DNA from 2 places in the Carboxydothermus pertinax genome. Region 1 is predicted to be linked to the other one. Evidence: riboswitches for the same ligand, from Rfam matches in the RefSeq annotation. Region 1 holds a riboswitch; the other holds the start of a gene.
What was found. Region 1 has a riboswitch for glycine ahead of cpu_RS08845 (GrdX family protein). Riboswitches for the same ligand answer to the same signal wherever they lie in the genome.
Positions count from the first base shown of each region.

Region 1 (6,043 bases):
AGTGAAGTTTACCCCATCAGCGCCGTAAATTTCCCGGGCAATGGTTTCTATCTTTTGCTTAATTGACATTTCTAAGTCATAGAGGAAGCGGAAGTTCGCCGGCTTTTCTTCAATTACTTTAAGAACTTTTTGGGCTAGTTCAATACCACCTTCACCACCCTTAGCCCATACTTCCGAGAGAGCAAACTCCGCCCCCGAAGCTTCAATAAGCTCTTTAAGTTTGTTAAGCTCAGCATCGGTATCAGTGGGGAAGCGGTTAATTGCTACTACTGCAGGTAACCCAAACTTGCCAATATTTTCTATATGCTTTTCAAGGTTAGCAAAACCCCTTTCTAAAGCTTCCAAGTTTTCTTTATTGAGTTCTACTTTCGGTACTCCTCCGTTATATTTAAGCGCCCGCACCGTTGCCACAATAACTACCGCTGAAGGCTTAAAGCCGGCAAACCGGCAAACAACGTTGAAGAACTTTTCAGCGCCAAGGTCAGCACCAAAGCCTGCCTCGGTTACAAGGTAATCAGCAAGTTTTAAGGCAATCTTATCTGCCTGGATGGAGTTGGTGCCATGGGCAATGTTGGCAAAGGGCCCACCGTGCACAAAAGCTGGGGTATGTTCTAAAGTCTGAACTAAGTTTGGTTTAATGGCATCTTTCATTAATACGGTCATAGCTCCAGCAGCTTTCAAGTCCCGGACATATACCGGCTTCTGGTCGTATGTATAACCAATTAAAATTCTATTAAACCTTTCTTTTAAGTCCATGAGGTCGGAGGCAAGGCAAAGGATCGCCATAATTTCTGACGCCACAGTAATGTCAAAGCCTGTCTCCCGGGGTACTCCTTGAGCCGGTCCGCCAAGGCCGATAACTACTTTTCTTAACGCCCGGTCGTTTAAGTCCACCACTCTCCGCCAGACCACCCGTCTCGGGTCAATGCCCAACTCGTTTCCCTGGTGGATGTGATTATCGATCATTGCCGCTAAAAGGTTATGAGCAGTAGTGATCGCGTGCAGGTCTCCAGTAAAGTGGAGGTTAATGTCTTCCATTGGCACTACCTGGGCATAACCACCCCCAGCAGCACCACCCTTTACCCCAAAGCTAGGACCTAAAGAAGGTTCCCGTAAAGCAATAATAGTTTTCTTTCCTAAGCGGTTTAAAGCATCACCTAAACCCACAGTGGTTGTGGTCTTTCCTTCTCCAGCAGGGGTAGGATTTATAGCAGTGACCAGTATTAATTTACCATCTGGGCGGTCTTTAATCTTATCCCAAACATGCGCTGCAATTTTGGCTTTGTACTTCCCATACATCTCAATGTCATCTTCGGTAAGCCCCAGCTTTTCAGCAATCTTAACTATGGGCTCAAGTTTTGCCTCCTGGGCGATTTCGATATCGCTCTTCATTTCCTTTCCCTTCCTTTCTAGTTTTTTATTATTAATTATTATTAAAAAAGCCTTTGCTAACTACTTTGGACATCAATTATTAATATATTCGATTAATATACCAAAATTCCTTCTTAAATTTTTAAATTTTTGAAATATTTCTATAGATATTGTAATAACTTTCATTAACTTTATTTTTCTTCCAAGTTCGTTTATTTTTCTTTTGAATTTAGTTTCCCCAAAAATTTTTCAATATTTACGCATACTCTCTCGTGCCGTCCTTCCCCAATTTTCCCCTGCTCATCAAAAGCCTCAACTAAAAAAGTAAGTCGGCGTCCGTCTATAGCAACCAATCTGGCCACAGCTTCTACTTTAGCCCCCAGGGGAGTTGCTTTTAAATGGCTTACTTCCACTTTTGTTCCCACGGTAGTTTCCCCGGGATTTAAAAAATCTTCCACCGCCTTTACCGAAGCTTCTTCCATTAAAGCTATCATCATTGGCGTGGCAAACACCTCTAAACTTCCGCTTTTTACCGATAAAGCGGTGTTTTCAGGCCTAACTGTAGTGCTTGCTCGCCCTTCCAAGCCAACTTTAAGTTCTCCCGCCATCCTAACCCTCCTTTAAACGATTAAAAGCTTTTTTGTCTTTAAAAATTAATTCGGTACCGATTAGCATTTTCCTTTAATTATTTTTCAAATCCTTAAGAGAAAATTTGTTAACTTTAGGTAAATCAGATTGCATATTTTATTTGTACATAAAGGAACTTTTTGCACTTTTTATCACATTTTAAAAAGTCATTAACAGCTTTTTTTCGCCATTTTCTTAATATTCACAAGATAAAAACTTCGAATTTTGTCGAAAAAAATATTTTTTAGAAAAGGACTTGTGTAATTTATCACGAATATATTATAATAGCAATTGAAAAGTTAAGAAAACTTTTCTTTCTCCCCCTGTATAATTTTTTCTCCATCCCCCCAAATTAATAGTGAAATTTCCTGAATGATGGTGGCGGGAGAGACCCCTTTATAGGGGCGCCGAAGGAGCAAGGGAAACCGAAACTCTCAGGCAAAAGGACCGCAACCGGACGGGACTCTGGAGAGTCCGCAGTTGGCGGCACCAAAGGAGTAACCCGGGATTTCCCCGGGAATCTCTCAGGTCTTAGGGACAGAGGTCGGTAATAAAATTGGCCTCTGTCCTTTTCTTTTTAGTACCGCAGGAGCATATTAAGTCATTTCCTTGGAGGAAATCGAAATGATCGTGATTACAAACAACCCAAAAGTAAAAGAATATATACAAAAGTACCAGCTTAATAAAAGATTTTCCCTTTTATGGGTAGATGGCTTTACCGAGGACGTCCTGGAAAAAGTTCGCGACCTCTGTCATTTCGGCCATAAACTTTTAACCCATCCTTTAACAGGAAGTATTAAACCCAACCAAACCCCTTATAAAACTGTAGTTGTAGATCACCTAGAGCAAGAGATAGATTTTAACTCCATCTTAATAGCTGAAAACAGTTATTTTAAAACACTAGAACTTTTAACCAAACGCCCTCGCCCTAAGGAGACAGAGCTATTTTTAGATGACTTTGCTGTCATAGACCTGGACTTTTTTAAAAGTTTTTTGACCAGCCTGGGTCTTATTATATAAAGCTTTAAAAGAAGGAGGAGTGTCCATGGAAAGATATGACGTGATTATCATCGGGGCAGGTCCAGCAGGATTGTCTGCTGCTCTCTACAGCGCCCGGAGTAAGCTTTCCACCCTTTATATCGAAAAGCTTTCTACCGGCGGTCAAGCTGCCACTACCGATGAGATTGAAAATTACCCCGGTTTTGCCCGCGGCATTCCAGGACCAGACTTAACCCAGCAAATGGAACAGCAAGCTCAAAGATTTGGCGCCAAAAAACTTAATGCAGAAGTCAAGGCCATAGAACTTCAAGGAGATGACCGGATTGTCAAAACCACTAAAGGCGATTTAATTGCGAAAGTTGTTATTATCGCTTCCGGTGCCGCACCTAAACTTCTCGGTTGTCCGGGTGAGTTAGAATTTAGAGCTCGCGGGGTCTCCTACTGTGCCACCTGTGACGCTGCCTTTTACGAAGGCGCTAACGTCATGGTCGTAGGCGGCGGCGACTCAGCAGTAGAAGAAGCCTGCTACCTCACCAAGTTTGCTGAAAAAGTAACTCTCGTCCATCGCCGCGATACCTTGAGAGCCACCAAAGTTCTCCAGGAAAGGGCTTTTGCTAACGAAAAACTGGAAATTCTCTGGAATACCGTAGTTGAAGAAATTATTGGTACCGATGTAGTTGAAAAAGTCCGCCTTAAAAATGTCGTCACCGGCGAAGTTTTTGAAAAAGAAATTGACGGCATTTTTATCTATGTCGGCCTTGAACCCAACACCGAATTTGTCAAAAGCTTAGTAACCTTAGACGAACGCGGGTATATTATTACCGATGAAAATATGCGCACTAATATCCCGGGAGTCTATGCTGCCGGAGATGTCCGGCAAAAACTTTTACGGCAGGTGGTTACTGCGGCTGCTGACGGGGCCATTGCCGCCTATCATGCGGAAAAATATCTTGAAGAATGCATCAAGTAAAGGAGGTGATTATATGGCAGGCAACTTAATTGAAGTAAACAAAGACAATTTTGAAGAGGAGGTTTTAAAAAGCGAGCTTCCGGTCCTGGTGGACTTCTGGGGCCCCCGGTGTGTACCCTGCATGGGCTTAATGCCAGTAGTCGAAGAATTGGCTGAAATCTATGCGGGCAAAATGAAGTTTACCAAATTAAACACTGCCGAAAACCGGAGGCTGGCTATTCAGCTCAAAGTTATGAGCCTTCCTACCTTCCAGTTTTACAAAAACGGAGAGCTTGTAGATCAACTACAGGGCAACTTTGGCCGCGCAGAAATTGAAGAAAAAATTCGTGCCATTATCGGCTAAGGAGGGATAAAATGCGGCTTACCCTTGGCAAGATTCAAATTAAAGGGGTTGAGTTTGGCCCTAATACAAAAGTTGAAAACGGAATTTTATATGTTAACAAAGATGAGCTCACCGCCCTTTTAAAAGAAGATAACCAAATTAGCTCGGTCGAACTGTTTTTAGCCCGCCCGGGAGAATCGGTCAGGATTGTACCGGTAAAAGATGTAATCGAGCCCCGGGTTAAAGTAGAAGGCCCTGGCAATATCTTTCCCGGCTTTTTAGGGAAAATAGAGATGGTGGGTAGCGGCCGGACCCATGTTTTAAAAGGCGCGGCAGTAATTACCACTGGTAAAATTGTAGGTTTCCAGGAAGGTATTATCGATATGACCGGTCCTGGAGCGAAATACACTCCTTTTTCGAAAACTTATAACATCGTTGTTAAAGTCGAACCGGTGGAAGGACTGTCCCAGCACGAACATGAAAGGGTTGTCCGGTTAGCAGGTTTTAAAGCTGCCGCGTACCTGGGTGAAGCCGGTAGAAATGTAGCTCCCGATGAAGAAGTCACCTATGAAGTAGCCCCCTTACTCGAAGCCGCAAATAAATACCCGGGTCTACCGAAAGTAGCTTATGTCTACATGCTCCAAACCCAGGGGCTTTTACACGACACATATGTTTATGGTGTTGATGCTAAAAGGATTCTCCCTACTCTTATCTCCCCCACCGAAGTTTTCGACGGAGCAATTGTCAGCGGTAACTGTGTTTCCGCCTGTGACAAAAACACTACTTACGTGCACATGAATAACCCTGTAATTGAAGAATTATTTGCCCGCCACGGCAAAGATATAAACTTTGTGGGCGTCATCATTACCAACGAAAACGTTACCTTAACCGATAAAGAGCGTTCCTCCAGCTACACCGCTAAGCTTGCTGAAATGCTCGGCATTGATGCGGCAATTATCTCCGAAGAAGGCTTTGGTAACCCTGACGCTGACCTGGTAATGAACTGCCGAAAATTAGAACAAAAAGGCATTAAAACGGTCCTTATCACCGACGAATACGCCGGTAGAGACGGCAGCTCCCAATCGCTGGCCGATATCACTCCCGAAGCCAATGCCGTGGTTACCGCCGGTAACGCTAACGAAACCATTGTTCTGCCCAAGCTGGATACCGTAATCGGTCATGTGGAAGTTGTTGATGTCATTGCCGGAGGCTTTGCCGGTTCCTTACGGTCCGACGGCAGCATCGAAGTGGAAATTCAGGCAATCACCGGCGCCACCTCAGAAGTTGGCTTTAACCAATTAACCGCAAAAGGATATTAATGTCCGCAGGTGGTAAGTGGTAGGTGGTGGGAAAAGCCCAACCACTAACGACAGGCCACTATAAAAACTAAAGGAGGAGTTTAGTATGGCAATTTTGGCTGGTAAAAAAGTCATAGCGGTAGGTGACCGTGACGGCGTTCCCGGTCCCGCAATTGCAGAATGTGCCAAGAGTGCCGGAGCAGAAGTGGTGTTTGCCACTACCGAGTGCTTCGTCTGAACTGCTGCCGGTACTATGGACCTGCAAAACCAAGCCCGGATTAAAGAATTAGCGGAAGAATTAGGCGGTGAAAATATTGTTGTTCTTTTAGGAGCAGCTGAACCGGACACCGCCTCTTTAGCTGCTGAAACTGTTACTCTGGGCGATCCTACCTATGCAGGTCCTTTAGCAGGGGTCTCGTTGGGACTCCGGGTCTACCACATTTTAGAGCCCGAAAT
Region 1 covers NZ_BDJK01000036.1:13,131-19,173, forward strand. Annotated here, with positions in the region: gene cpu_RS08835 (formate--tetrahydrofolate ligase) at 1-1,392, opposite strand, end outside; gene cpu_RS08840 (thioesterase family protein) at 1,584-1,979, opposite strand; glycine riboswitch at 2,371-2,458, shown strand; glycine riboswitch at 2,459-2,549, shown strand; gene cpu_RS08845 (GrdX family protein) at 2,623-3,018, shown strand; gene trxB (thioredoxin-disulfide reductase) at 3,044-3,967, shown strand; gene cpu_RS08855 (thioredoxin family protein) at 3,981-4,310, shown strand; gene cpu_RS08860 (glycine/sarcosine/betaine reductase component B subunit) at 4,322-5,608, shown strand; gene grdA (glycine/sarcosine/betaine reductase complex selenoprotein A) at 5,694-6,043, shown strand, end outside.

Region 2 (6,043 bases), on a different contig from region 1:
TCAAAAACTTCAGTTACCTTGGCAATTTCCGGTGGTTTTCGCTCGAAAAAGCCCGTATTGGGGGTAGGGCGGAAGATAATAAACACAATCGCCGGAGGATTAAATTCCCCAAGCGCTTTTATGGCCATAAATTCCCCTTTAATTTCCCCGCCCAAAAGGCCAATAGTTATATGGGGTAGCACCGGAACTTTCGCCTTTAATTTCCGGTAAGTGTTTAAATAATCTTCCCCGGTTTTATTTAAGTGATAAACTTTAGCGATCGTTTCGTCATCTACAACAAAATCAAAGGACACCGTATCTGCTATTTGGGCCAATAGGTCAATTTCCCGGTCGTCATCGATTAATCCCACATGAAAATTGTATTTTAAGTTTCCTTTTTGGTCGGCTAAAAATTCCGCATGTTTTAACCACGGAACTTTACCGTCTTTAGTGCAACCACCACTTATTAAAAGACTTTTAACCTTTTTTAAATTCGGTATTTTTTCTACAGGAAGCATACTTTTTAAATAATGACCCCCACAGTGGGCGCAGTTTAAAGCGCAGTGGGGGCCGGTAACCGTAACCGGTTTGGTTTTATGAGGATAAACAAAAGTTATTTTTGCCAATCTTTACTCCACCTCAAAATTGGATTTCGTGCTGCCCCCACCTCATCCAAACGGCCCACAGGAGTGACGTGGGGAGCTTCATGGAGAAGTTCTGGATTTTCCTCTACTTCCCGACTTATGGCAACCATTACCTCAATAAACCGGTCTAAAGTTTCCTTGGATTCCGTTTCTGTAGGCTCAATCATCAGCGCTTCGTCCACAATAAGCGGGAAGTAAATAGTTGGTGGATGAACACCATAGTCTAAAAGCCGTTTGGCGATGTCCAAGGTACGAACCCCTTTTTCCTTTTGCCACTTACCGGACAGGACAAACTCGTGCTTGCAGAGCCGGTCATAGGGCAGATAAAAATATTTTTTAAGCTTTTCTCTTAAATAGTTGGCGTTTAAAACAGCTTTTTGGCTGACATCGACAAGGCCTTCGCCACCTAAAGCTTTTAAGTAAGTATAAGCTTTAACCACTACCAGGAAATTGCCGTAGAAGGTTCTTACTTTGCCAATAGAATTGGGCAGGTTGTAATTAAAGTAGTACCTATCCCCTTCTTTCTCCACCACCGGAACCGGCAAAAACTCCGCTAAATGGGCTTTTACCCCTACCGGTCCGGATCCAGGCCCACCGCCGCCGTGCGGAGTGGAGAAAGTTTTATGGAGGTTAATGTGCATTACGTCAAAACCCATGTCTCCGGGCCGGGTAACCCCCAAGATAGCGTTTAAGTTTGCGCCATCGTAATACAAGAGGCCTCCTACATCATGCACCATTTTAGCAATTTTGACAATTTCTTCTTCAAACAACCCTAAAGTATTAGGGTTAGTGAGCATTAAAGCGGCAACGTCTTTATCCAAAACTTTCGCCAGCTCTTCGGGATCCACCAACCCCCGGTCATTGGATTTAATAGAAATCACATCAAAGCCGCACATGGCAGCCGTTGCCGGGTTAGTACCGTGGGCTGAGTCCGGAACTATTACTTTTGTCCGTTTTTCCCCTCTTTTCGCCAGGTAAGCTTTTATAATCATAATCCCGGTAAATTCCCCATGGGCGCCGGCTGCCGGCTGCAAGGTAAACCGATCCATACCAGTGATTTCTTTTAAGTATTGTTCGGTATCATATAATAACTCTAAAGCTCCCTGGGCCAACTCTTCCGGAACATAGGGATGAAGTTCCGCAAAGCCGGCAAGCCTTGAAGTATCTTCATTTATCTTGGGGTTATACTTCATGGTACAGCTTCCCAGGGGGTAAAAACCGTTATCCACGCCAAAATTCCGCCGGGATAAGCCCACATAATGACGGACAACATCCACTTCCGCAACTTCCGGGAGGTCCGGTTCGGTCTCTCTAAACATTCCTTCCGGTAAAAGTTTGGTAACATCTTTTGCTGGAACATCTAACTCTGGAAGCTCAAAACCGGTTCTTCCTTCTTTCGACAATTCAAAAATCAAAGGATAGCTTCCCATTACCGGTCACCTCCCATTACTTCTACCAATGTATCGATTTCTTCCCGGGTGCGTTTTTCAGTAACCGCAATCATTAAAGCTGGTGCTAATTCCGGGTAAAAACGGCTTATACCCGGCCCCGCCAAAATATGGTGTTTTAAAAGTTTTTGGGTAATTTCCTCTTCATTTTTAACTTTTACCACAAACTCTTTAAAGAATGGCCCGGTAAATAAAGGTTCATAGCCTTCGCCAATTAAACGTTCAAAAGCATAATGGGCTTTTTGTAAGCTTTGCAGGGCAATTTCTTTTAACCCCTTTTTTCCCACCGTTGCCAGATAAACGGTCGCTGCCAAAGCATTTAACGCCTGGTTACTGCAAATATTGGAAGTTGCCTTTTCCCGGCGGATGTGCTGTTCTCTGGCCTGCAGCGTTAAAACAAAGCCACGGTTGCCCTGGCGATCAGTAGTTAAACCTACCAACCGTCCAGGCATCCGGCGGGCTAAATCCTTCCGGGCGGCAAAAAAGCCAAGGTGCGGCCCCCCAAAGGCAAGACCATTACCTAAAGCCTGCCCATCACCCACCGCAATGTCTGCCCCGTATTCCGCCGGCGGTTTTAAAATCCCCAGGGAAATGGGGTCTACTGCTGCTACCAGCAGGCCTTTTTTAGCATGGATTAAACGACTTATTTCCTCCACTGGTTCTAATTGGCCAAAGAAGTTTGGCTGTTGTACCAAAACCGCAGCGGTTTTATCGTCAATAAGCTCTTCAAGTTTTTCTAAATCCACAGTGCCATTTTTCCGGGGCGCTTCTACTACGGTAATCCCCGGCCCCCAAGTGTAGGTTTTAACTACACTCCGGTATTCGGGATGGATAGTAGCTAAAACTAAAATTTTATCCCGCCGGGTTTGATTTACTGCCATCAGAGCAGCTTCAGCCAAAGCTGATCCGCCATCGTACATCGACGCATTGGTGATATCAAGCCCGGTTAGTTCGCAAATCATGGTTTGGTACTCAAAAATGGACTGTAATACCCCCTGGCTCATTTCTGCCTGATAGGGAGTATAGGCTGTATAAAACTCCGAGCGAAGTAAGATGTGATTTACCACCGAAGGTACATAATGGTCGTATACTCCTGCACCCAAGAAGGTTAGATATTTATCCGCAGAACCGTTTTGTGATGCTAGCTTTGCTAAGTGCTTTTTAACTTCAAGTTCTGACATCCCGGAAGGAAGATTTAAGGGCCTTTTAAGTTTAACCTCTTCCGGGATATCAGCAAACAAATCATCAATGGTATTTAAGCCAAGGCTACTTAACATTTCCCGGACTTCGTCCGGGGTATGGGGAGTATACTTCAAATTATTCGCCTTCCTCTTCTAAAAGTTTTTCGTAATCTTCGGGGGAGAGTAGTTCTTCCAATTCCGCTTCATTGGAAATTTCAACTTTAATCATCCACCCCTTACCATAGGGGTCTTCATTTACCAATTGAGGTGAATCAATAACTTCCTCATTTACTTCCAGTACTTTTCCGGAGACCGGAGCATATAAGTCGGAAGCAGCTTTTACCGACTCTACCACCCCAAAGGTGTCCCCAGCGGTAATTTCATCACCCACTCCAGGAAGCTCAATAAATACGATGTCTCCCAGTGATTTTTGGGCAAAATCAGTAATCCCTACAATACCAATATTGCCGTCTACCTTAATCCACTCATGCTCACGGCTGTACTTTAAATCCTTAGGCACATTACTCATGCTTATTTCCCCCTTTTGTAAAATGGTTTTGGAACTACCCGGGCACGAACGCCCTTCCCCCGAATGATTACTTCCAACTCGGTACCAATTTCCGCCGCGTCGATATCAACCATGGCTAAAGCCAGGTTTTTCTTAAAATACGGCGCAAAGGTACCGGAGGTAACAAAACCTACTCCCCTTTGGTTAAATACTATTTCGTAGCCCTGGCGCGGAATTCCTGCTCCAATCATTTCCAAACCAACAATTTTTCTTTTAAGCCCTGCATTTTTTTGGGCAAGTAAAGCTTCTTTTCCCAGAAAATCTTCCTTGGTAAACTTAACGGCCCAACCAAGTCCCGCCTCAAGAGGCGTAATCTCGGCTGAAAGTTCATGGCCGTATAACGGAAGGCAGGCTTCAAACCTTAAAGTATCCCGGGCACCAAGCCCTGCTGGTTTTACCCCAAGACTTAATAGTTCATTCCAAATTTTTGCCGCGTGAATGGGGGTAAAATAAATTTCAAAGCCATCTTCGCCGGTATAGCCGGTGCGGCTTACCAAGCAGGGAATACCCGCTACCTCTATTTCCACAAAACCAAAATATTTAATCCGGTTTAAGTCAAAAGAAGTTAGTTTTTGCAAGACCTCCTGAGCCCGGGGACCCTGGAGAGCAATTTCCGCCGTTTGGTCCGATAAGTCGGTTACCGTTACATCTTCCCACTTATGTTCTATAATATAGGCAAAATCCTTATCTTTGTTGGAAGCATTCACTACCAATAAGTAATGGTCGTTGGAATACTTATAGGCCAATAAATCATCAACCGTCCCGCCGTTTGGATAACACATGGTAGTATAAATTACCTCACCAGGATTTAAGCGGGAAGCATCATTGGTAATCAAGTAGTTTACAAATTCTTCAGCCCTGCTACCCAAAATTTCAATTTCTCCCATATGGGACACATCAAACATCCCCACATCGGTACGAACAGCCATATGTTCTTCCAAGATACCGGTATACTGAACCGGCATTTCCCAGCCACCAAAGGGTACCATTTTGGCCCCAAGCTTTAAGTGCTCTTCAAAAAGCGGAGTTCTTTTTAAACTTTCCATCCCATCACCCTTTTTTCTTAGTTTTTGCAGCTTTTGTTTTTTAATCCAAAAAATAAAAAGACAGATAGCTAAAACCTAAACGCTTTAGCCTCTGTCCTTTGACCTGAGAGATTATTCTCCCCGTGGGTGCCCAGTCCTGGGACTCTCCAGAGCTTCGTCCAGCAACAGTCCTTTTGCCTGAGAGTTTCACCTTTAAAGCCAAGCAAAACTTTAAAGGCTTACTCCTTCGGCGCCCGAGTCCGGGTCTCTCCTGCTGCCTTCATCCGCCGTATTTAGTTTTCTGTATACATTTTATGATAAATTTCGCATTAATTCAACAATTTTTATATTTGTGAAAATTTTAATTTATAGAAAGCCTGGAAGGTTACCCTCAGGCTTCTTTAGCAATTAAAGCAGCCCCTAAAGCAGCGGTCACCGACGGTTCTGGTGGCACAACCACCTCAATTCCCAGTTCTCTTTGTAAAAAAAATCTTAGGGCTTTGTAGTTCGCCCCACCACCGGTAAATATTAATTTTCGGGGTTGGCCAAGGCTTGCGACAAATTTGGCAAGCCTTTTGGCTACTGTTTTAAATAACCCCGCTACTACTTCTCTTTTAGGAGTTCCACGGGCAAGCAACGAGATAACTTCAGATTCGGCAAAGACAGTGCACATGGAATTTATAGGAACTGCCTTAACTTCATTAACCAAAACCTCATCCTGGAATTCATCCCCAATTGCCGCTAAAATTACTTCTAAAAATCTGCCCGTTCCAGCAGCACATTTATCATTCATTAAAAAATTAACTACCCTTCCTTGACCATCCTTTTTAATTATTTTAGCATCCTGACCGCCTAAATCTAAGATAAATTCAACCTCGGGAAATAATTCATGGCAGCCCTTGGCCTGACAGGTTATTTCCGTTACAACTTTTCCCCGGTTAAAAGCCACCCGACCGTAACCGGTAACTACCAATCGTTGAATATCCTCTCCTGTCTCTCTTAAGATAGCCTCTCCGGCTTTCACCGGTTCAAATTTAGTGGGAATAATCTTAAAAAGAAGGCTTCCATCCTCTCTTATAATTACTAATTTCGTATTGGTAGAACCTAAATCTAATCCTGCAAACACTATTTTATCATCTCCAAAAAGGCTTCAATCCGGGTTTTTAACTGCCCCTGGTCTTCATCGGAAAAGTCGCTT
Region 2 covers NZ_BDJK01000043.1:28,021-34,063, reverse strand. Annotated here, with positions in the region: gene lipS1 (LipS1 family lipoyl synthase) at 1-605, opposite strand, end outside; gene gcvPB (aminomethyl-transferring glycine dehydrogenase subunit GcvPB) at 593-2,053, opposite strand; gene gcvPA (aminomethyl-transferring glycine dehydrogenase subunit GcvPA) at 2,053-3,387, opposite strand; gene gcvH (glycine cleavage system protein GcvH) at 3,389-3,781, opposite strand; gene gcvT (glycine cleavage system aminomethyltransferase GcvT) at 3,784-4,866, opposite strand; glycine riboswitch at 4,956-5,018, opposite strand; glycine riboswitch at 5,022-5,129, opposite strand; gene cpu_RS09595 (acyl-CoA dehydratase activase) at 5,237-5,971, opposite strand; gene cpu_RS09590 (double-cubane-cluster-containing anaerobic reductase) at 5,971-6,043, opposite strand, start outside.
Region 2: linked by a shared signal. The riboswitch ahead of gcvT (glycine cleavage system aminomethyltransferase GcvT) and the one ahead of cpu_RS08845 (GrdX family protein) in region 1 are both predicted to bind glycine.